4 regions of the Buttiauxella sp. AC142 genome follow, and region 4 is predicted to be linked to each of the others. Evidence: predicted binding sites of a transcription regulator. Region 4 holds the regulator's gene; each other region holds the start of a gene.
The links. Region 4 encodes PurR, which represses purine synthesis genes. Its sites were predicted from a motif close to CANGCAAACGTTTGCNTG; they were not measured.
Positions count from the first base shown of each region.

Region 1: glyA (serine hydroxymethyltransferase) is a predicted target of PurR. The motif match lies at 2,490-2,507, and genes of this name have one in related genera.
Region 2: AC0IWZ_RS21075 (NCS2 family permease) is a predicted target of PurR. The motif match lies at 2,676-2,693, and genes of this name have one in related genera.
Region 3: epd (erythrose-4-phosphate dehydrogenase) is a predicted target of PurR. The motif match lies at 3,452-3,469, and genes of this name have one in related genera.

Region 1 covers NZ_CEEDCH010000001.1:3,374,231-3,379,768, forward strand. Annotated here, with positions in the region: gene AC0IWZ_RS15730 (ROK family protein) at 1-1,074, shown strand, start outside; gene glyA (serine hydroxymethyltransferase) at 1,118-2,371, opposite strand; gene hmpA (NO-inducible flavohemoprotein) at 2,718-3,908, shown strand; gene glnB (nitrogen regulatory protein P-II) at 4,002-4,340, opposite strand; gene glrR (two-component system response regulator GlrR) at 4,391-5,538, opposite strand, start outside.
Region 2 covers NZ_CEEDCH010000001.1:4,514,661-4,520,198, reverse strand. Annotated here, with positions in the region: gene AC0IWZ_RS21095 (PTS sugar transporter subunit IIB) at 1-37, opposite strand, end outside; gene AC0IWZ_RS21090 (PTS sugar transporter subunit IIA) at 198-641, opposite strand; gene AC0IWZ_RS21085 (LacI family DNA-binding transcriptional regulator) at 878-1,912, shown strand; gene yieH (6-phosphogluconate phosphatase) at 1,952-2,617, opposite strand; gene AC0IWZ_RS21075 (NCS2 family permease) at 2,798-4,135, shown strand; gene AC0IWZ_RS21070 (RamA family antibiotic efflux transcriptional regulator) at 4,177-4,518, opposite strand; gene AC0IWZ_RS21065 (MBL fold metallo-hydrolase) at 4,540-5,538, opposite strand, start outside.
Region 3 covers NZ_CEEDCH010000001.1:3,723,367-3,728,904, forward strand. Annotated here, with positions in the region: gene fbaA (class II fructose-bisphosphate aldolase) at 1-811, opposite strand, end outside; gene pgk (phosphoglycerate kinase) at 1,040-2,203, opposite strand; gene epd (erythrose-4-phosphate dehydrogenase) at 2,253-3,272, opposite strand; gene AC0IWZ_RS17265 (nucleoside/nucleotide kinase family protein) at 3,589-4,296, opposite strand; gene AC0IWZ_RS17270 (MltR family transcriptional regulator) at 4,293-4,802, opposite strand; gene glpX (class II fructose-bisphosphatase) at 4,818-5,538, opposite strand, start outside.
Region 4 covers NZ_CEEDCH010000001.1:2,331,204-2,336,741, reverse strand. Annotated here, with positions in the region: gene punC (purine nucleoside transporter PunC) at 198-1,391, opposite strand; gene punR (DNA-binding transcriptional activator PunR) at 1,507-2,439, shown strand; gene purR (HTH-type transcriptional repressor PurR) at 2,516-3,541, opposite strand; gene cydH (cytochrome bd-I oxidase subunit CydH) at 3,838-3,927, shown strand; gene sodB (superoxide dismutase [Fe]) at 3,967-4,548, opposite strand; gene AC0IWZ_RS10750 (C40 family peptidase) at 4,726-5,538, opposite strand, start outside.

The sequences.
Region 1 (5,538 bases), 1.0 Mb from region 4:
ATTCCCGCAGTGAGCAAGATTCTTGATGAATTAGTCGTAGACGGAAAGCTCAGCCATTCCAGTGAAAATCTGAGTAACCGTGGAATCAACAGCGGCAGTTACCAAATCCCGCCCGATGGCGATTTCATTCTTTGCATGAATGTCACCCCCACCAGCATTGAAAGCCAGCTGTGCGATGCACAGCTTTCACCGCAGGGGGAGTTTGAACGGATTCAGGTTAATGCTGCTACGCCACAGGCACTACTCGCGGCTATCGAGAATATCTGGCGCACGCAACGTAAATGCTGGCCGAAAAAGAAAATTAACCTGGCGCTCGGGATCCACGGGCAAGTCGATCCGGTTACGGGAGTGTCGCAAACCATGCCGCAAGCGCCGTGGCGTGAACCGGTCGAAATCAAATATCTTCTGGAAGAAAAGCTCGGCGTAACCGTCAGGGTGGATAACGACTGCGTGATGCTGGCGCTGGCAGAGAAATGGCAGAATCCGGCGAATCGCCAGGATTTCTGTGTGATAAACGTCGATTACGGTATCGGTTCTTCATTTGTGATTAACGGGCAAATTTATCGCGGCAGCCTGTACGGCAGCGGGCAAATCGGCCACACGATTGTGAACCCCGACGGCATGGCGTGTGACTGCGGACGTTATGGCTGCCTGGAAACTGTGGCCTCGTTGACGGCGTTAAAAAAGCAGGCGCGCATCTGGCTAAAATCACAACCCATTTCGCCAAAGCTCGACCCGGAATCTATTACTTCAACACAGTTAATTACCGCCTGGCATGAAGGTAATGAATACGTTTGCCGTTGGGTAGAAAACGCCGCTAACGCCATTGGGTTAAGCCTGTACAACTTCCTCAATATTTTGAATATCAATCAGATTTTGTTTTATGGCAGAAGCTGCGGGTTTGGCGAAAGCTGGCTTGCGACCATCGACAAGCAAATTGGATTTAATCCGTTTGACCATGGCGATTCACTCAAGGCAAATGCGACACAAATCAGTTTCGGGCAGTTGAGTCGACCGCAACAGGTGATGGGAGTGGGTTATTTGTACGCTGAAGAGTCGTTGAATCAGGTGTGATTTGGGCATAAAAAAACCCCGGCGAGCCGGGGTCTTCAACAGATTATGCGTACACCGGTAAGCGTGCGCAGATATCGAGAACTTTCTGCTTAGTGCGCTCGATAACCGCTTCGTCGTTGATGCTATCCAACACATCACACATCCAGCCAGCCAGTTCACGGACGTCAGCTTCAGTGAAGCCACGGCGCGTCACAGCAGGCGTACCGATACGGATACCGGAAGTCACAAACGGGCTCTTAGGATCGTTTGGCACGCTGTTTTTGTTCACGGTGATGTTTGCACGGCCCAGCGCTGCATCAGCTTCTTTACCGGTCAGGTTTTTATCAACCAGGTCCAGCAAGAACAGGTGGTTATCAGTACCGCCAGAAACCACTTTGTAGCCACGTTCCAGGAACACGGCAACCATCGCTTTCGCGTTTTTGGCAACCTGGTGCTGGTAAGTTTTGAACTCAGGTTCCATGGCTTCTTTCAATGCCACAGCTTTGCCCGCGATGACGTGCATCAGTGGGCCGCCCTGCGCGCCTGGGAATACCGCGGAGTTCAGTTTCTTGTACAGCTCTTCGCTGCCGCCTTTCGCGAGGATTAAACCACCGCGTGGGCCTGCCAACGTTTTGTGCGTTGTGGTCGTCACAACATGAGCATGTGGAACCGGGTTCGGGTAAACGCCAGCCGCAATCAGGCCTGCAACGTGCGCCATATCGACGAACAGCTTCGCATCGACCATGTCAGCGATTTCACGCATTTTTGCCCAGTCAACGACGCCGGAATAAGCAGAGAAACCACCGATGATCATTTTCGGTTTGTGTTCTTTGGCTTGTTTTTCCAGATCTGCGTAATCAATGTGACCTGTTTCATCGATGCCGTAAGGAACGATGTTGTACAGCTTGCCGGAGAAGTTAACCGGGGAGCCGTGAGTCAGGTGGCCGCCGTGTGCCAGGTTCATACCCAGAACGGTATCGCCTGGTTCCAGCAAAGTGGTGTATACCGCAAAGTTAGCCTGTGAACCGGAGTGCGGCTGTACGTTAGCGTAATCAGCGCCGAACAGCTCTTTTGCACGGTCGATAGCCAGTTGCTCAACCACGTCGACATATTCACAGCCGCCGTAGTAACGCTTGCCTGGGTAGCCTTCTGCGTATTTGTTGGTTAACTGAGAACCCTGAGCCTGCATCACGCGCGGGCTGGTGTAGTTTTCGGAGGCGATCAGTTCAATGTGCTCTTCCTGACGTACTTTTTCTTGCTCCATAGCCTGCCACAGTTGGGCATCATAATCGGCAATGTTCATTTCACGTTTTAACATTCGCATCTCCAGACTCAGCTAACAGTAAATATTTGAACAGCTTTTTGGCCGCCTTAAATACAACGGGCAACAGTGTAAACCGAAACAGTGTTGCGTGATAGGTCTTGACATAGGTTTTTACGCAAACGATTGGCTTGGCGTCCTGCAAGGGTTTGAAGGCAAAAGTCATCGCTTATTTCAACGGATATTAATTCATCATCAACTTGCAGAAATTTCATGTTCTGTGAGCCGAATCGACTCAGTCAGTATCCATTTACAATGTAGTGCTTTTTTTTTGGCGAAGAGTTTTATAAGATGCATTTAAAATACATCATTAGATTTTAATGTCAGAAAATGGAGCTATACCATGCTTGATGCCCAAACCATCGCTGTTGTGAAATCCACCATTCCCCTGCTTGCCGCGACCGGCCCAAAACTTACCGCACATTTTTACGACCGTATGTTCAGCCATAACCCTGAGCTGAAGGAAATCTTTAATATGAGCAACCAGCGCAACGGCGATCAGCGTGAAGCGCTGTTCAATGCTATTTGCGCGTACGCGACCAATATTGAAAATCTGGCTGTGCTATTGCCTGCGGTAGAAAAAATTGCGCAGAAGCACACCAGCTTCCAGATCAAACCTGAGCAGTACGATATTGTCGGCGGCCATCTTTTGGCTACGCTGGATGAAATGTTCAGCCCGGGCCAGGAAGTGCTGGATGCCTGGGGCAAAGCGTATGGTGTGCTGGCGGGCGTGTTTATCAATCGTGAAGCGGAAATCTATCAGGACAATGCAGCGAAAAATGGCGGTTGGGAGGGCACTCGCGCGTTCCGTATTGTGGCAAAAGAGCCGCAAAGCACGCTGATTACCAGCTTTGAGTTTGAGCCTGTCGATGGCAAATCCGTTGCCGATTATCAGCCAGGCCAATACCTCGGTGTGTGGTTGAAACCAGAAGGTTTCCCGCATCAGGAAATTCGCCAGTATTCACTGACTCGTAAAGCCGATGGCAAAAGCTATCGCATCGCAGTGAAGCGTGAAGATTTGGGCCAGGTTTCAAGCTGGTTGCATAACCACGCACAAGTCGGTGATGAAGTGCATCTGGCTGCGCCTGCCGGTGATTTCTTTATGGACGTGAACGCACAAACTCCGGTTACGCTGATTTCCGCAGGCGTTGGCCAGACGCCAATGTTGGCAATGTTGGATACGCTGGCAAAAACTCAGCATGCAGCCCAGGTGAACTGGTTCCACGCGGCAGACCATAGCGACGTGCACGCATTTGCCGATGAAGTAACTCTGTTGGGTGCGCAATTGCCACGTTTTGAAAGCCACGTGTGGTATCGCCAACCGAGTGAAAACTGCCGCGCGCAGGCGAAGTTTGATAGCGAAGGTTTGATGGATTTAGTCGCTTTTGAGAGCAGAATTAGTGCGCCTGATATGCAGTTTTATCTGTGCGGTCCGGTGAGCTTTATGCGTTTTGCGGCGGAGCAGCTAGTGAAATTGGGCGTTGAGCAGAGCCGAATTCACTATGAGTGTTTTGGCCCGCATAAAGTGATGTAATTTTTCAGCCGAAAACATGCCCTCTCCCACAGGAGAGGGGATTTTCTTTCCCCCTAGCCCCTTTGGGGAGAGGGCCGGGGTGAGGGGTAAAAATTAAATCGCGGCGTCGTCTTCTTCGCCAGTACGGATACGCACCACGCGAGCAACATCGAAGACAAAGATTTTACCATCGCCGATTTTGCCTGTTTGCGCGGTGCGGATGATGGTATCCACGCAGGTATCAACGATATCGTCGGTGACGACAATTTCAATTTTCACTTTCGGCAGGAAATCCACCATGTACTCAGCGCCACGGTACAGTTCGGTATGCCCTTTCTGACGACCAAAACCTTTAACTTCTGTGACCGTCATGCCAGTGATGCCAACTTCTGCCAGCGCTTCGCGAACGTCATCCAGCTTGAACGGTTTAATAATCGCATCAATTTTTTTCATAGTTTTCTCTGTCATCCCGCACTTCATCGATAGCCCAAACTTACCACAGACTACTCTTTAAAGTCATTGGCATCGAGCTCATGCCGTGAGAGTAATTTGTAGAATTCAGTACGGTTACGTCCCGCAACACGCGCCGCCTGAGTCACATTTCCTTTGGTCATTTGCAACAGTTTGCGCAGGTAATTCAGCTCAAACTGATTACGCGCCTCGACAAACGTCGGCAGCGCGGTGTTCTCACCTTCCAGCGCCTGATGCACCAGCGCATCGCTGATAACCGGAGCGGACGTCAACGCTACACATTGTTCAATCACGTTGACCAACTGGCGCACGTTGCCCGGCCAGCTTGCCGCCATCAGCCGCTTCATGGCATCGGTTGAGAAGCTGCGCACAAACGGCTTATGCCTGTCGGCGGACTGGCGTAACAAATGGTTTGCCAGCAACGGCACATCTTCTGCACGCTCTTGCAACGCAGGAATTTTCAGGCTCACCACGTTGAGGCGGTAAAATAAGTCTTCACGAAACTCGCCGCGCTCCATCGCTTTAGGTAAATCACGGTGAGTAGCCGAGAGAATACGCACGTCGATATCCAGGTCGCGGTTGCTGCCCAACGGGCGCACTTTACGCTCCTGCAAAACACGTAACAATTTGACCTGCAAAGGAATCGGCATGTCGCCAATTTCATCGAGGAATAACGTTCCGCCTTCTGCGGCCTGGAATAACCCTTCCCTGCTGCTGACCGCGCCAGTAAACGCACCGCGGGCATGACCAAAAAGCTCGGATTCCAGTAGCTGTTCCGGCAGCGCGCCGCAGTTAATGGCGATAAATGCTTTTTTGCTGCGTGGGCTGGCGTTATGAATGGCCTGCGCCAGAATCTCTTTGCCGGTGCCACTTTGCCCGTTAATCAACACACTGACGTCCGACTGCGCGACCATCCGCGCCTGCTCCAGCAAACGCAGCATAACGGGGCTTCGTGTGACGATGGTATCGCGCCACATGTCGTCCCCGGCGATGACCGAGTGCACCAGCGCATCGTCAATGGCTTTATAAAGCGCGTCTTTATCGACAGGCTTAGTCAGGAAGCTAAACACGCCCTGTTGCGTTGCCGCGACGGCGTCAGGTATCGAGCCGTGAGCGGTCAAAATGATCACCGGCATGCCCGGATACACTTTCTGGATTTCAGCGAACAGCGCCATACCGT
Region 2 (5,538 bases), 2.2 Mb from region 4:
TGCCTAAACCGTTACCGCATACCACTGTGATTTTCATAATTTTCCCCTGGATTAAGAGCCTATCCCATTAGGCTATTTTATTTGTTCGTTTGGTCTTGGGCTGTGCTCAAAATCCTCACGTACTACGTGTACGCTGTGGTTTTTCCGCGCAGTCCGATCCCAAACGGTCTGCAACAATTACGCCTACTGGGCAGGCTCTAATAGCGCGCAATGACGGACAAAATGTCTTGCGATGTTTTGGCCGTCAAAATGGCCTGAATGTCTTGTTCGTTATCGAATAGCTGAGCGAGTTGAGAAATCGCTTCGATGTGGCTGGTGCTGTCGGTTGCGGCCAACACAATCAACAGTTTTACCGGATCGTTTTCATCGGCATCAAAATTCACGCCTGAGGTAATCAGGGTCAGCGCCAGCGCCAGTTTATTTGCGCCCTCTTCTGGACGCGCATGTGGCATCGCAATGCCTGGACCTACCACGTAATACGGGCCGATAGCTTCATGCGAGCGATAAATAGCTTCGACATAACGTGGTTCAATCGAGCCGTTTTCAATCAACGGGTGACACGAAATAGCTACGGCGTCGCGCCAGTCTTTAGCCTGCTCAACGACCTGAATGACCTCTGCGGTTAATAGATTTTTTAACATGCGTCTGATAACTCCCGATGATAATTAACAGGAGAGTAGATATTTTATGTATCAATTAATGTGATGGTTGTCGCATTTGATAGCGCTATCATTTATCCCGGCTCCGACTTTGGCTATATCCAGTTCCGGCATATACAATGCGTAAGGGTTTTTGCTAACGTGTTCAATTGCTTGACCGATAGACGGTGAAATAAAAATAATGAAAACAGTGAGTTGTAGTTGCCCGGGGAGGCCTAATGGAAAAAACGCGTAAGCGCCGAGGTACCGGGCGAGTCACACTGCAAGAAGTCGCCAATTTTGCGGGCGTCGGAACCATGACCGTTTCCCGCGCGCTGAGAACGCCTGATCAGGTTTCTGATAAGCTGCGAGAGAAGATAGAACAAGCGGTGGAAGCGCTGGGTTATATCCCCAATCGGACAGCGGGCGCGCTGGCGTCCGGACACAGTGATACCGTCGCTGTACTCATTCCTTCTTTGACCGACAAAGCCAGTTCCCGCTTTATGCAGTCGCTACAGCAGGTGCTGAATAAAAACGAATTTCAGCTGCTACTTGGCTGCCATGAACATAACAAAAATAAAGAAGCTGAAATATTGATGACGTTGCTGCAAAGCAATCCTGCCGCGTTGGTTATCTTTGGCTCGCAACTGGCTGAAAAAACGTATCAAACTCTCGAAAAGGCGAATGTTCCAACGATTAATGTGGTGGGTTCCCCGTTTAGCCAGGCGTCAATTTCCCTCGAAGCGTCATTTTTTGAGGCGGCGCATAAACTGACGGAACACCTGTTGGATCAGGGATATAAGAATATTGGTTTTATTGGTGCGCACATGGATAACCGTCTGCAGCGCCAGCAGCTTAATGGCTGGCATAAAGCCATGCTCAGTCGCTACCAGAATTCCGATCAGGTTATTACCACGCCCGATGCCGCCAGCCTACAGTTTGGCCGCTACGCATTGACTGAAATACTCCAGCGTCAGCCGGAACTCGATGCGGTGATTTGCAGCCATGAAGACATTGCGTTAGGGATAATGTTTGAGTGTCAGCGTCGTCTGCTAAAAATCCCAGGTAATATTGCCATCGCCTGCCTCGATGGTTCAGACAGTTGCGATCAAACGCACCCAACACTGACCTCTATTCGCATCGATTATAAAAAGATGGGCAAAGAAGCGGGTAAACTGCTGATTGAATTGCTCAATGATGAGCGTGATGATGAGTTAGATGAATCGCGGGTCGAGCTTTTCAGCTATCAGATAGAGTTACGCCAAAGTACCTGAGTCATTCGGCGGATAAGCTTGTGCCATCCGCCATTTTCGTTAAACCGTAATATTCCAACCTCGCGCACGCCATAATTCCGGCAACTGCGCTAAATCGGTAAACGTCGTCACTTTCGGATGATCAATCGGCTTGTTATGCGGGTCGGCACAAAAATAGAAAACTTCCATGCCTGCGGCTATTCCTGATTGCGCACCCGCCATCGAATCATCCACCAGCACACAGTTTTTAACATCAACACCCATGGCATCGGCGGCGTGGAACATCAGTGCCGGGTCTGGTTTCCACAGCTGAATATCGTAGCCGCTAAACAGTTTGTCCGGGAAATGGTGGAGCATTCCGGTTTTGCCCAGCGAATGATTCATCTTGCTGACCGGGCCATTGGAGACAATACACATCGGCACCTTGATTTGATCGACTAACGTTGCGGCACCTTCAATCTCCACCAGCTCGCTGTCGAACAGACGCGAAACTTCGGCGCGATAAATCGGCTCCAGTTCCTCTTTTGGCAAATTCACTCCATGTTGGGCATTGATCGTGTCGATTATCTCGTAGAGTTTTATCCCTTTGAAGGTCTTGTGAACCTCCTCAAGCGCAAGCTCGATGCCGTATTGCGCAAACATATGCACGTAGGCTTTGGAGCAAATAACCTCACTATCAACCAGCGTGCCATCGCAGTCGAAGAACACCGCATCTATCCGGGACATACTGCCTCCATTTATTAAGATGAACATGCATCTTACCCAATTTGCGCAATTTTTGCGGCACGCAATCGTTGCCGTATAAGAAAATTCAATGAAAAAAAACTGCGCCGGGCCACCATGTTTTGTAATTTTTGGTATAGGATAGCGACGGATTTTCCCTCTCAATGTTCGGAATTAAGACTAATGAGCCAACCACAATCTACTCCGGCCGCAAATCCGGGGCTGCTCGAGCGCGTGTTTAAACTGCGCGAACACGGCACCACGGCCCGCACTGAAGTGATCGCCGGTCTCACGACCTTCCTGACGATGGTGTATATCGTTTTCGTCAACCCGCAGATCCTTGGCGCCGCTGGTATGGATACCCAGGCCGTTTTCGTCACCACCTGTTTGATTGCCGCATTAGGTAGCATCCTGATGGGTATTTTCGCCAACCTGCCAGTTGCACTGGCTCCGGCCATGGGCCTGAATGCGTTCTTCGCCTTTGTGGTGGTTGGCGCGATGGGGATTTCCTGGCAAGTCGGAATGGGCGCCATTTTCTGGGGTGCAGTCGGTTTACTGTTGCTGACTATTTTCCGCGTGCGTTACTGGATGATTGCCAATATTCCAGTGAGTTTGCGTGTCGGTATCACCAGCGGTATCGGGCTGTTCATCGGAATGATGGGCCTGAAAAACGCCGGGATTATCGTGGCTAACAAAGATACGTTAGTGACCATCGGCAACCTGACTTCGCACAGCGTTCTGCTGGGTGCGCTGGGCTTCTTTATCATCGCTATTCTGGCTTCGCGTAACATCCACGCTGCTGTACTTGTATCCATCGTGGTGACCACATTGTTGGGCTGGATGATGGGCGATGTGCAATACCACGGTATCGTTTCTGCGCCACCAAGCGTGCTGTCCGTTGTCGGCCAGGTAGATTTAGCGGGTTCTCTGAATATTGGCCTGGCAGGGGTTATCTTCTCCTTTATGCTGGTTAACCTGTTTGACTCCTCTGGCACGCTGATTGGCGTAACGGATAAAGCAGGCCTTGCCGACGAAAAAGGGAAATTCCCACGCATGAAGCAGGCGCTGTACGTTGATAGCGTCTCCTCTGTTGCGGGCGCGTTTATCGGAACATCTTCTGTTACCGCCTATATCGAGAGTTCTTCTGGCGTGTCTGTTGGCGGGCGTACTGGCCTGACGGCGGTGATCGTGGGCTTGTTGTTCTTGTTGGTTATCTTCCTGTCACCATTGGCGGGCATGGTTCCGGCATATGCGGCAGCAGGCGCTCTGATTTACGTTGGCGTGCTGATGACATCCAGCCTGTCGCGCGTGAAGTGGGATGACCTGACAGAAGCGGTTCCGGCGTTTATTACCGCGGTCATGATGCCATTTAGCTTCTCCATCACCGAAGGTATCGCACTGGGCTTCATCTCATATTGCGTGATGAAACTCGGCACCGGTCGCTGGCGTGAAATCAGCCCATGCGTGATTGTCGTGGCGCTGATGTTTGTGCTTAAAATCGTGTTTATCGACGCACACTAATAGATTGTGCCGGATAACGCTTCGCTTATCCGGCCTACTTATTACCCGTTCAACGAATGATTCTCTCTGCGATACCTGCCCGGCGGCTGATGAAATGTGCGCGTAAATATCCGCGTAAACGTCTGCTGCGAATCAAAACCATACTTCAGACTAATATCGTAAACCTTGTTATCGGTATCGCGTAAATCACGCGCAGCCAGCAACAGTTTGCGGTCGCGAATGTATTTCCCGAGGGGCTCGCCTTTATACTGCATAAACAAACGCTGCAAGTGCCACTTCGAATAACCCGCATGTAAGGCAATATCATCTATGCGTAATGGCTGGTGCAAATTGTCGTCAATCCATTCAACAATTGTGTCGATAACCTGAGCTGAAATAGTCATTCGTCCCCCCGCGCTTTTTGCTTACATGGCACTGGTAGATTCCCACCAGGCACTAAATTGTTGTGCGTTGTCATTCACCCGAACAGGCTCGCCCTGCTTTGGTGTTAACAAACGGAAATTTTTGCCGAGACTGGCTTGCGCCAGGCTTTTGTACGGTGCATCCCAGGTATGTTTTGCCAGTACAAAGCGGCCCGCATGTCCCGGTAAAATCGCACGAGCATTCAAATCAACAGCGGCCTGCGCGGTTTCTTTTGGCATCATATGAATATTGTTCCAGTCCTCGTCGTACTGGCCATTTTCCATAATCGCGATATCCACTGATCCAAACTGTTCGCCAATCGCTTTGAAATGCGGCCCGTAGCCGGTATCGCCGCTGTAATAGATTTTTTGTTCATCGGTCACGAACATAAAACTCGCCCATAGCGTCTGGTTGCTCTTGAATGTACGGCCAGAAAAATGTCGAGCAGGAAGCACATGAACGGTTAGCTCATTCGAAACTTTTACTGACTGGTTCCAGTCTTTTTCCTGAATGATGTCGCTATTTACTCCCCAATAGCGCAGATGCGAACCGACGCCAAGCGGCGTGATTATCTGGCGGATTTTAGGTTTCAGCGCCTTGATGGTGGCGTAATCCAGATGATCGTAGTGGTCGTGGGAAATAATCAGCAGGTCGATTTCTGGCATCGACTCAGCCGTCCACGGGTAATCACCGGGAAATGCTTTATTCAGAAATGAAAAGGGTGCGGCATAGCGGCTGAAAACGGGATCGATAAGAATGCGTTTCCCGGCCAGCTGGATATACCAAGAAGAGTGGCCGAGCCAGACCATCATGTCCTGCTCAATCGGCAGGCTCGCCAGATCGGTTTTCACCAACGGTAACGGTTGTTGCGGGCGCGCGTTTTCAGTTCGCGTGGTTAAAAACCCCCACCATGCGGCGAGCTTACTTTTCTGCCCGGTATAACCCTGCGTGGGAACCTGGTTGCGAAATTGCCCGTCAACATAGTTTGCAGAGCGTTCGAC
Region 3 (5,538 bases), 1.4 Mb from region 4:
TTGAACCGGAACCGCCGTGGAACACGAAGTTCAGGGAGTTGTGCGGCAGGTTGTGTTTCTTAGAAACATAATCCTGAGAATCGCGCAGGATAGTCGGGGTAAGAACCACGTTACCTGGTTTGTAAACACCGTGCACGTTACCGAAGGAAGCCGCGATGGTGAAACGTGGGCTGATTTTGCTCAGTTCAGTGTACGCGTAATCAACGTCTTCTGGCTGAGTGTACAGAGCAGATGCGTCCATATGGCTGTTATCTACGCCATCTTCTTCGCCGCCGGTGCAACCCAGTTCGATTTCCAGAGTCATGCCCATTTTTGACATACGAGCCAGATATTTAGAGCTGATCTCGATGTTTTCTTCCAGAGACTCTTCAGACAGGTCGATCATGTGGGAAGAGAACAGTGGTTTGCCAGTTGCCGCGAAGTGTTTTTCGCCAGCGTCCAACAGGCCATCGATCCATGGCAGCAGTTTCTTAGCGCAATGGTCGGTGTGCAGGATAACTGGCACGCCGTAATGCTCAGCCATCTGGTGAACGTGGTGTGCGCCAGAGATTGCGCCCAGGATTGCAGCACCCTGAGGAACGTCAGTTTTCACGCCTTTACCCGCGATGAACGCAGCGCCGCCGTTAGAGAACTGAACGATGACTGGTGCTTTAACTTTCGCAGCAGTTTCCAGTACGGCGTTGATAGAGTCGGTGCCTACGCAGTTAACTGCTGGCAGAGCAAAGTTGTTTTCTTTTGCTACCTGGAAAACTTTCTGTACGTCATCACCAGTGATTACACCAGGTTTTACGAAATCAAAAATCTTAGACATGGTTGTTTGTCCTGTATCGTCGGCCGATTTGCCCGTCATCCTTCAAGCTGTAACTGCGTTGACTGCCTTCCCATCTCCCAGTCACTTAACGGAGTAAGCTCCTGGAAGCTGCTTAGTTGTCGCCTTGCTACAACTCGAATGATTTTGGGTAAATAAAGAAATATTAACCACCTACCATTCACTGTAAGCGGCAAAAATTCAACGGGCAGGAAACCCTGCCCGTAATCATTACTTCTTAGCGCGCTCTTCGAGCATCGCTACTGCTGGCAGAACTTTGCCTTCCACGAATTCGAGGAATGCGCCGCCACCAGTGGAGATGTAGGAGATCTTGTCAGCAATGCCGAACAGGTCGATTGCTGCCAGAGTGTCACCGCCGCCTGCGATAGAGAATGCTTCGCTGTCTGCGATTGCATTAGCAACGATTTCAGTCCCTTTGCGGAAGTTAGGGAATTCGAACACGCCAACCGGGCCGTTCCACAGAATGGTTTTTGCATTCTTCAGGATTTCAGCCAGTTGAGCTGCAGAAGCATCACCGATATCCAGAATCTGCTCGTCAGATTTAACGTCGTTTACAGATTTCAGAGTTGCAGTAGCAGTCTCAGAGAACTCAGTCGCTACGCGCACGTCTGCAGGAACCGGGATATCACAGATAGTCAGCAGGCGTTTAGCTTCGTCAACCAGGTCTGCTTCGTACAGGGATTTACCCACGTTGTGGCCTTGAGCAGCAACGAAGGTGTTCGCGATGCCACCGCCAACAATCAGCTGGTCAGCGATTTTAGACAGGGAATCAAGAACGGTCAGTTTGGTAGAAACTTTAGAACCGCCAACGATAGCAACCATTGGGCGAGCTGGTTCTTTCAGTGCTTTACCCAGTGCGCTCAGCTCTTCAGCCAGCAGCGGGCCAGCACAAGCGATGTCTGCAAATTTGCCAACGCCGTGAGTAGAAGCCTGTGCGCGGTGCGCGGTACCGAAAGCGTCCATTACGAATACGTCACACAGTGCAGCGTATTTTTTAGACAGGGTTTCGTCGTCTTTCTTTTCGCCTTTGTTGAAGCGAACGTTTTCCAGAACAACCAGTTCACCCGCTGCAACTTCAACGCCGTCGAGGTAATCTTTAGCCAGACGAACCGGAGCAGACAATTTGTCTTTCAGGTAGTTAACAACCGGCAGCAGAGAGAATTCTTCGTTGTACTCGCCTTCAGTCGGACGACCCAGGTGAGAAGTTACCATCACTTTAGCGCCTTGCTTCAGGGCCAGTTCGATAGTTGGCAAAGATGCACGGATACGTGCGTCAGATGTCACTTTCCCTTCTTTAACTGGTACGTTCAAATCTGCACGGATCAGAACACGCTTTCCAGCCAGATCCAGATCGGTCATCTTAATTACAGACATGGTGAATCCTCTCGTTGATTCTTAAAGTTTTGCGGACGCTTTATGCGCCTTACCTGAAACCACTTGCGGCCATGACTAACGTCGTGTCGAGCATTCGGTTAGCAAAGCCCCATTCGTTATCACACCAGACTAGAGTTTTAATCAGATGTTGCCCACTGACCCGGGTTTGCGTGCCGTCAACAATGGCACTGTGCGGATCGTGGTTAAAATCAGTCGAGACCAACGGTAATTCCGTATAGTCAACTATACCATGAAATGAATCCCGTGCTGCTTTTTGCAGCAACTTGTTGACTTCATTGGCATTAACTGCATTTTTCACCGTCACGCTTAAATCGATAGCCGTGACGTTAATGGTCGGAACACGTACCGCAATTGCTTCAAAACAGTCGTCAAATTGCGGGAAAATACGTGTGATACCAGCAGCAAGACGCGTATCAACAGGAATAATAGACTGGCTGGCTGCACGGGTGCGGCGCAAGTCCGGGTGATAGGCGTCGATAACTTGTTGATCATGCATGGCAGAATGAATCGTGGTGACGGTTCCCCACTCAATACCCCAGGCGTCATCAAGCAATTTGATAATGGGAATGATGCAGTTTGTGGTGCAGGAAGCATTGGAAACAATGCGATGTTCAGCAACCACACTTTCATGATTCACACCGTAAACAACGGTGGCGTCGAGGTCGTTACCGCCTGGATGGGAGAAGAGGACTTTTTTGGCACCGGCTGCCAGATGCGCTTCACCGTCTGCACGGGAGCCAAACACACCGGTACAATCCAGCACCACATCTACACCCAGTTCACGCCACGGTAAATTTTCGATTTCCGGTTCGTGCAAAATACGGATGGTGTCATCACCGACCCATAACTGGCTGCGTTCCTGACGCACGTCCCAGGCGAAGCGACCATGGCTGGTGTCGTATTTCAACAGATGCGCCATACCCGCAGCATCAGCCAGTTCATTGATTGCCACGACGGTAATTTCCGCACGGCGCCCGGATTCGTACAATGCACGTACCACGTTGCGCCCAATGCGACCGAAGCCATTAATTGCTATGCGTACGGTCATATCTCTCCTGCCAGAATCCCTGAGACTAAGTGGCTGACAGAGTAATCCAGCTATCGCCTGAGGGGAATCCTCGCACTATCGAAACTGCAATTGTTTGCTCAATTGTCGAACATTCATTCGACTGAAACGCTTCAGCCATGTTAAGCGATAAGCGGAATAAATGGAACGTTACCCCAGTACAGGCAACCGATCTTCTGACACAGGTCACATTTTTGATGGAATAACTGCAACGGCAAATGCGTAAAGGACGAATAATAACCAGACGGGATCAAGCATGATGTAAAAGGCCGGGCCGTTTTAAAGACCCGTGCCCCTATCAGCTTCGATGATAGCCGCCCTGATCGTCCATACGTAACGGCATGTCCGCGGGCTGGCTGTTTTCCAGCACACGCAATACATTCGGCCCGTCAGTCGCCTGGAAAAAGGCTTCGGCTTGTTCCCGAGTCAAACCCCCACGCACTTTTCTGCCAATCAAACGCTCTGAGAGCATGTCAGGCGCAGCTGAAATAAAGACTGAGTAATCGCAAAGTTCGCGTAGAGCTTGCCATTCTGGCTGATTGAGCAGCAACCAGTTTCCTTCGACCACCACAATCGGCGCTGTTACCGTAATCGCGTTTTCCACCGGATCGTGCAAATTACGATCGTACTGCGGCCAGTGGCTTTCGGGCTTATGCAAATCGCGCAACGCATCCGTCAGCTTCTGCACATTAAAGGTCTGCGGCGCACCTTTATGCTGTTTGAGGTTGGATGCCTGTAGATAATCGTTGTAGTGGTGGAATCCGTCCATCGGCAACGCCTGAATGGCAGTCAATCCAGAATCTTGCGCGCTCAAATATTCCCAAAATGCCACCAGCGTCGATTTTCCGGTTCCCGGCGGGGCCGCTAAAAACACCACCAGTCTGCGGCTTAACCGCTTTTGTTTTTCGGCTAACTGTTCAAGCAACGGCTTATGCAACGCATCGACTTCTTCGTCGTTAAAACGGGCATGCGTCTCTAATCCATTTATTATCAATGTGACATTCACCAGACTAGCTCCTTCAATAATGAAGTCACCGCCAGAGATAACGCCGTTTTCACCAGATTCCCATAACGCACTTCGGAATAAATAGAGAAGTCCGAATACTTCATGCTTTTAATTGCATTAAACAGCGTGGCGTTTTGGGTAATTGAATTAAGGTTCGCAATGAAATCGTAAGTAACATCATCATGAAACTGTATGGTTTCTTTGCTGTGCTGCACGAAATCACAAAACTGGCTAAAACAGGTAATATCGGCATACAGCCATTTATCCATTTTCCCCAGGGCGTAAATCAAGCGCAGCGCAACGTCGATATCATCAAGCGGCCCGCTTCTGGCAAGCAAAGGCTTAACGGCGTACTCGACTATCTCTTCATCATTATCAACAAATAACGAAGGCAGAAATTGCCTGATTCCTGAAAGCAAAATATCGTGAGCGACACTCATAAACGAGGCCAGTGAATTTTGCGCTTCCAGCCGCTCAAGCACATCATCTTCGTTCAACGTGGTCATCAATAGCTCAGTACATTAAAGGTGATGTAGGGAGTCTATAATATTACAGGTGCGCTCTATACCATTAATCAAGAGCGTTTGTGTGCGCACTACCTCACCTTCTTCACGCACACCTTGCAGAATATCGCCTCCCGTCACACCGGTTGCGGAAAATAAAACTTCATCACTTTGAACGATTTCATTCAGGCTATAAATACGGTTCACTTCGACGCCCATTTCAGCGCAGCGGCGGTGTTCAGAATCTGCAATCTGGCGATTCGCGGGAGACTCCCCTTTCGCCTGGCAAAAATCTAATAGCTCGATCTGCATTTCGCCCCCCAGCGCTTTCACTGCGCAGGCTGAAATAACGCCTTCCGGCGCACCGCCAATGCTGTACATCACGTCGTACTGGTTTTCCATCAAACACGTCATCACGCTGGCGGCAACATCGCCATCTGGCAGGGCAATCACTTTCACCCCAAGTCTTGTGGCTACCGCTATCGCATCCTGATGGCGCGGTTTATCAAGCGTGACCATTCGCAACCGTTCGAGCGGTTTACCCAGGGCTTTGGCAATATTGCACAGGTTATCTTCAAGCGTTGCCGCCAGGTTGATCACTCCTTTCGCCTTTTTGCCGACGACCAGCTTCTTCATATACATATCCGGTGCATGAAGCAGTGAACCTGCTGGCGCGCAGGCCATCACTGCTAGCGCGTTGTTTTGCCCCATCGCGACCATGCGTGTGCCTTCGATAGGG
Region 4 (5,538 bases):
CCTGATATCCGACGTAGAACAGAGAAAGGGGCGAGTGCCCACAAAAAAAGCTCTCAAAACAACAAACGGGAGCACAAAGGCTCCCGTCACGATTTCATTATAATTATGCTGACAACCGAGCCGTTAATGAGTATAGGCTCGCCTGTTTAGTGATTCAATGAAATATTGTTAGCACGCTAAGTTATTCACTAACATCATTAATGCGCATCGGATTCAGCAGGTTGCCAGACCTCTGCATTTTTACGGCGCTGCATCAGATAACCTAACATTGCCAGCGCAATGGTCACCAGCATCACGCTGGTGGTCGTCAGCAGCGGCGTTGCCACAAGCCAGGAAACCATCAAACTTGCCAGGAAGCACAGGCCCAATTGCAGCGTGTTTTGCAGCGCAGCGGCTTTACCCGTGGCCTGCGGGAATGGCAGCAGTGCTGAAGCGACAACGATAGGGTAAATTGCGCCGTTGGCTATTGCCATGATACAGAATGGGATCAGCAGCAGCGTCAGGGTCGCGTGACCGCTTATCGAAACCGCCCAGGTGCCGAAAATACTCAGCGTATATAAAGCCAGCAGCCAGGGCAGCATTTGCTTGCCGTTCCATTTTTGCAGCGCGCTGCGACAACCGTAACCGCCAATCAGGAAGGCAATGGTTTGTGGCACGTAGCTCAGGCCGATTGCCGCCGGGCTGTAACCCATATCGTTCAGGATGAATGGGGAACCGGTCAACCAGGCAAAGAAGCTTGCGGAACAAGCGGCATAAATCAATACGTTGCCGCTATATACGCGATTGCGCAGCAACGACATAAAGCTGACTTTGTTGTCTTCAGTTTGCGGGTGATGCTGAGTCCGTGGTTTCAGGCGCAGCGTTGGGATCATCAACACCAGGGTGATAGCAAACAGGGTGGCGAAAATCGCCTGCCAGTCGAAGTGCGTCAAAATCCAGCTACCGAGCAGCGGTGCCAGTGCCGGAGACAAACCAACCAGCGGCATAATTGTTGCGAAAATACGATTTGCGCGGTTTGCCGGGTAGTAATCCGTTACCAGCGCCTGCCAGCTCACCGCCGCAGAACACACGCCAACGGCCTGTACAAAGCGCAGGACCAGCAGCGCGGTGGCGCTTTCGACCCACAACATGCCGATACAACCGATGGCAAACAGACTCAACCCGGCCAGTAACACAGGTTTGCGGCCGAAATGGTCAGACAGCGGCCCCCACATTAACTGAGCGAACGCAAATCCGGCGAGGAACAAACTCAAGCTTGCGCTCACCGCGGAAGCATCGGTCTGTAAATCTTGCTGAATAGCCGCGAAAGCTGGCAGATACATGTCTGTGGCGAGGAACCCCAGCACACTTAATCCGGCCAGCCAGATAAGAAATCCTTTTGATGGTTGCATGTTTTTCTCTTGATTTATCTTGCAGGTTGATTGCCGCGAGAGTGTACGGAGTGCAATTACGCTTGTGAAACGCTAATATTTGTCTATTGCGTTCAAAAAATTTGTGAGCAGAAAAATGTGGTCTGAATATTCGCTGGAAGTGATAGATGCGGTGGCGCGCAATGGCAGCTTCAGCGGTGCTGCACAGGAGTTGCACCGCGTTCCGTCTGCCATCAGCTATACGGTACGGCAACTGGAAGAATGGTTAGCTGTTCCGCTGTTTGAACGCCGTCATCGTGATGTCGAATTAACCCCCGCGGGCGTCTTTTTTTTGAAGGAAGGGCGCTCTGTTATCAAAAAAATGATGACGACACGGCAGCAGTGCCAGCAGATCGCAAATGGATGGCGCGGACACCTGGCGATTGCGGTCGATAATATTGTAAAACCCGAACGCACGCGCCAGCTGGTGTTGGATTTCTACCGCCATTTCCCGGATATCGAGCTGCATATTTATCAGGAAGTGTTTAACGGTGTGTGGGACGCGCTGGCGGATGGGCGCGTTGAAGTTGCGATTGGCGCAACGCAGGCCATTCCTGTCGGTGGGCGTTTTGCCTTCCGGGACATGGGGACACTGAGTTGGCGTTGCGTGGTGGCTGCAAATCATCCCCTGGCGGTACAAGGCGGTACGTTAAGTGATGACGACTTACGTGCCTGGCCGTCGCTGGTTCTGGAAGATACCTCGCGTTCCTTGCCAAAGCGTATTACCTGGCTGCTGGATAACCAGCGGCGTGTAGTGGTGCCAGATTGGGAGTCGGGTTCCGATTGCCTGAGTGCAGGTTTGTGTATCGGTATGGTGCCATTGCATATCGCAAGGCCGTGGGTAGATTCCGGTAAATGGTGCGAGCTGACGCTGGATAACCCATTCCCGGATGCCGCGTGTTGCCTGACGTGGAAGCAAAATGATGCGTCACCCGCGCTAGCCTGGTTATTAGATTATCTGGGAGATAGCGAAACGATGAATCAGGAGTGGTTGCAGGAGCCTGACAGCGCTGCTTCACAGAGTTCGTAGGGTGGATAAGCCGCAGGCGTCATCCACCATTTACGTCAGAACTGTCGGATGACGCTGCTGTACGACCTACGCTATTTTAGCGGCGGTAATCGCGGAACGGACCGTCGGCTACGGAGCGGCGTTCAATCAGGCGCGGATGCACTTCAATGGACTGCGACTCTTCGCGTTTGTTGACGATTCTGTCCAGCAACATGTTAAACGCCGTTTCACCCAGCGAATCTTTTGGCTGGTGAATGGTGGTCAGTGCTGGCGAGAAGAAGCGGGCGTTACGCACGTTATCGTAGCCAATAATTGAAAGATCCTGCGGCACACGCAGACCCATTTCATCAGCGGCACAAATCGCGCCCATCGCCATAATATCCCCGCCACAGAAGACTGCCGTTGGACGATGAGACTGGCCGAGAATCTGCTGCATCGCGCGGTACCCAGACTCTGGCTCAAAGTCGCCCTGAACAATCCAGTTTTCTGGAATGGCGATACCGGCTTCTTCCAGCGCTTTCATAAAGCCTGCGTGACGACCGCCGCCGGTGTTACGTTCCATTTGGCCAGGAATGGCGCCAATTTCACGGTGGCCGCGTTCAATCAAATAACGCCCGGCCAGATAACCGCCGTGGAACGCGTTATCGACCACAGAGTCGGTGAAGTCTGCGCGAGCTTCGCCCCAGTCCATCACCACCATGGGGATATGGCGATATTCTTCGAGCATTGTCAGCAGTGATTCCGGATACTCAGAACACATCACCAGCAGGCCATCGACGCGCTTTTGCGCCATCATTGATAAATAAGCGCGCTGTTTTTCAAAGTTGTTGTGCGCATTGCCCAGAATCAGGGTATAGCCTTTTTCAAAGCAGCTATTTTCCACGGCTTCGATGATCTCGGCGAAATAAGGGGCTTCGCTGGAAGTGGCAAGCAGACCAATCGTTTTGGTGTGATTAACTTTAAGGCTGCGTGCGACGGCACTAGGTGAATAGTGCAATTCTTTGATTGCCGCCCAGACCGCATTGCGAGTCTCTTCCGCCACAAAGCGAGTTTTGTTAATCACATGTGATACGGTTGTAGTGGAAACGTTTGCGCGCTTCGCCACGTCCTTGATTGTCGCCATTAAATTTCACTCCAGGCCATATCGTAAACTCCTGATAACTAATATGTTAAACGTTTGCGTACACTGACTCCTGAGGCAACGTTTGGGTTGCGGGTATGCCGGGATTGCGACATAAAACGGAAGGAGGGCATAGAATTGATGGTACGCAATAAATTAGCGAGGGATTTTGGCCTATCCGGAAGAAAAGTGGAAGAGGGAAAAGCGATATCAGGTTAAAACCAGGAGGATTTTTATTTCTGGTTGTGGGAAAATCACTCTGACACACCGATTGTAAGGTAATTAAAAGGAGTTTATTGATGAGCACAGATTTGAAATTTTCAATCACCACAACGGTCATTGTTCTGGCACTGATCGTCTGTGGCGCGTTAACTGCCGTACTGCACTGATTAAAATGGGCCGCAATCGCGGCCCATATCTTTTAGGTTTTACGCTGCCAGATTCTTCGCAACAAATTCCCAGTTCACCAGCGCCCAGAAATGCTCAAGGTAGCCTGCGCGAGCATTACGGTAGTCGATGTAGTAAGCATGTTCCCATACGTCTACTGTCAACAGCGGTTTTGCCGCAGTGGTCAGCGGGGTGCCGGCATTAGACGTTGAAACGATAGCTAATGCGCCATCTTCTTGCTTAACCAGCCAGGTCCAACCCGCGCCGAAGTTTTTGATAGCCGCGTCGGTAAACTGCTGTTTGAATTCAGCAAAGCTACCAAAAGATTTATTGATGGCTTCCAGCAGTGCGCCTGTTGGTTCGCCACCTGCGTTTGGCGCCAGACAGTTCCAGTAGAATGTGTGGTTCCACACCTGTGCTGCGTTGTTGAATACGCCGCCTTCTGAAGTACGAACGATCTCTTCCAGAGTTTTACCTTCAAACGCGGTGCCCTTAACCAGATTGTTCAGGTTAGTGACGTAGGTTTGATGGTGTTTACCGTAATGGTATTCCAGCGTTTCGGCAGAGATGTGCGGGGCTAAAGCATCTTTCGCATATGGTAGTGCAGGTAATTCGAACGACATTGCAAACTCCTTATTACCCATCATTCTTCGAGCCGCATCGTTGACTCAAATGAGTTAGGGTATCTATTGTTAAATAAACACTTTTAGTGCGGGTTTAGGTTAACAAATTGAAAGGAAAAGCAAAAGAGAAACGCACTTACCCGTTTAAGGGCAAGTGCGAGTTTTTACGAAGAGGGATTAACGAATGGTTTTTGAGGTCATAACGCGTTTGGCACCCACATAATGGCGCTGCCAGTAATCTTCACTTAAAGACGTGATTTGAATATCGCGACCCGTGCGAGGTGACTGGATGAATTTGCCATTGCCAACATACACGCCAACGTGATCAGCGGTGCCGCGACCACGGGTGCGGAAGAAGACCAGATCGCCTGTTTCCAGTTCGCCACGGTCTACTGAAGAAGCATCACGCAGATGGTACATCTCGTTCGCGGTGCGCGGAATGCGGAATTTCACCAGGTCTTTATAAGCGTAGTAAACCAGACCGCTGCAATCGAAACCGGTATTTGGCGACGTGCCTCCCCAGCGATACGGTTTGCCAATCTGGCCCATCAATTTATTCATTGCCGTTTTTTGTGCTTTTTGCACGCGGACTTTATGCGCCTGAGCAATAGTCGTTGGATGCTCTGCTTTAACTTTCACACAACGCGTTTTGTAACCTTTGCGAGGTTTACTGCATTTTTCGGTGAAAGTAACAGGCTGGACTTTTGCGAGCTGAGAGGATTTTTTGCGGTCGGTTTTGGCAAGATTCTTGGTTTTGGTGCTGCTGGCATTTTTAACGGTTTTACTTTTCGCGGCAGCGGTTTCTTTTTTCTTGCTTGCAGTCTTGGTGGTGGTGCTTTTCTTGCTGGCGGTAGTGGTTTTCTGTTTACTCTTACTGTTCTTTTCTGTGCTCTTCGTTGTGGATTTCACAACGTGCGCCTTTTGCGCGACCACGGGACGAGCGTGTTCAGACGCCTGCGTCAATGGTATATACGGCAAGGTAAATAGCAG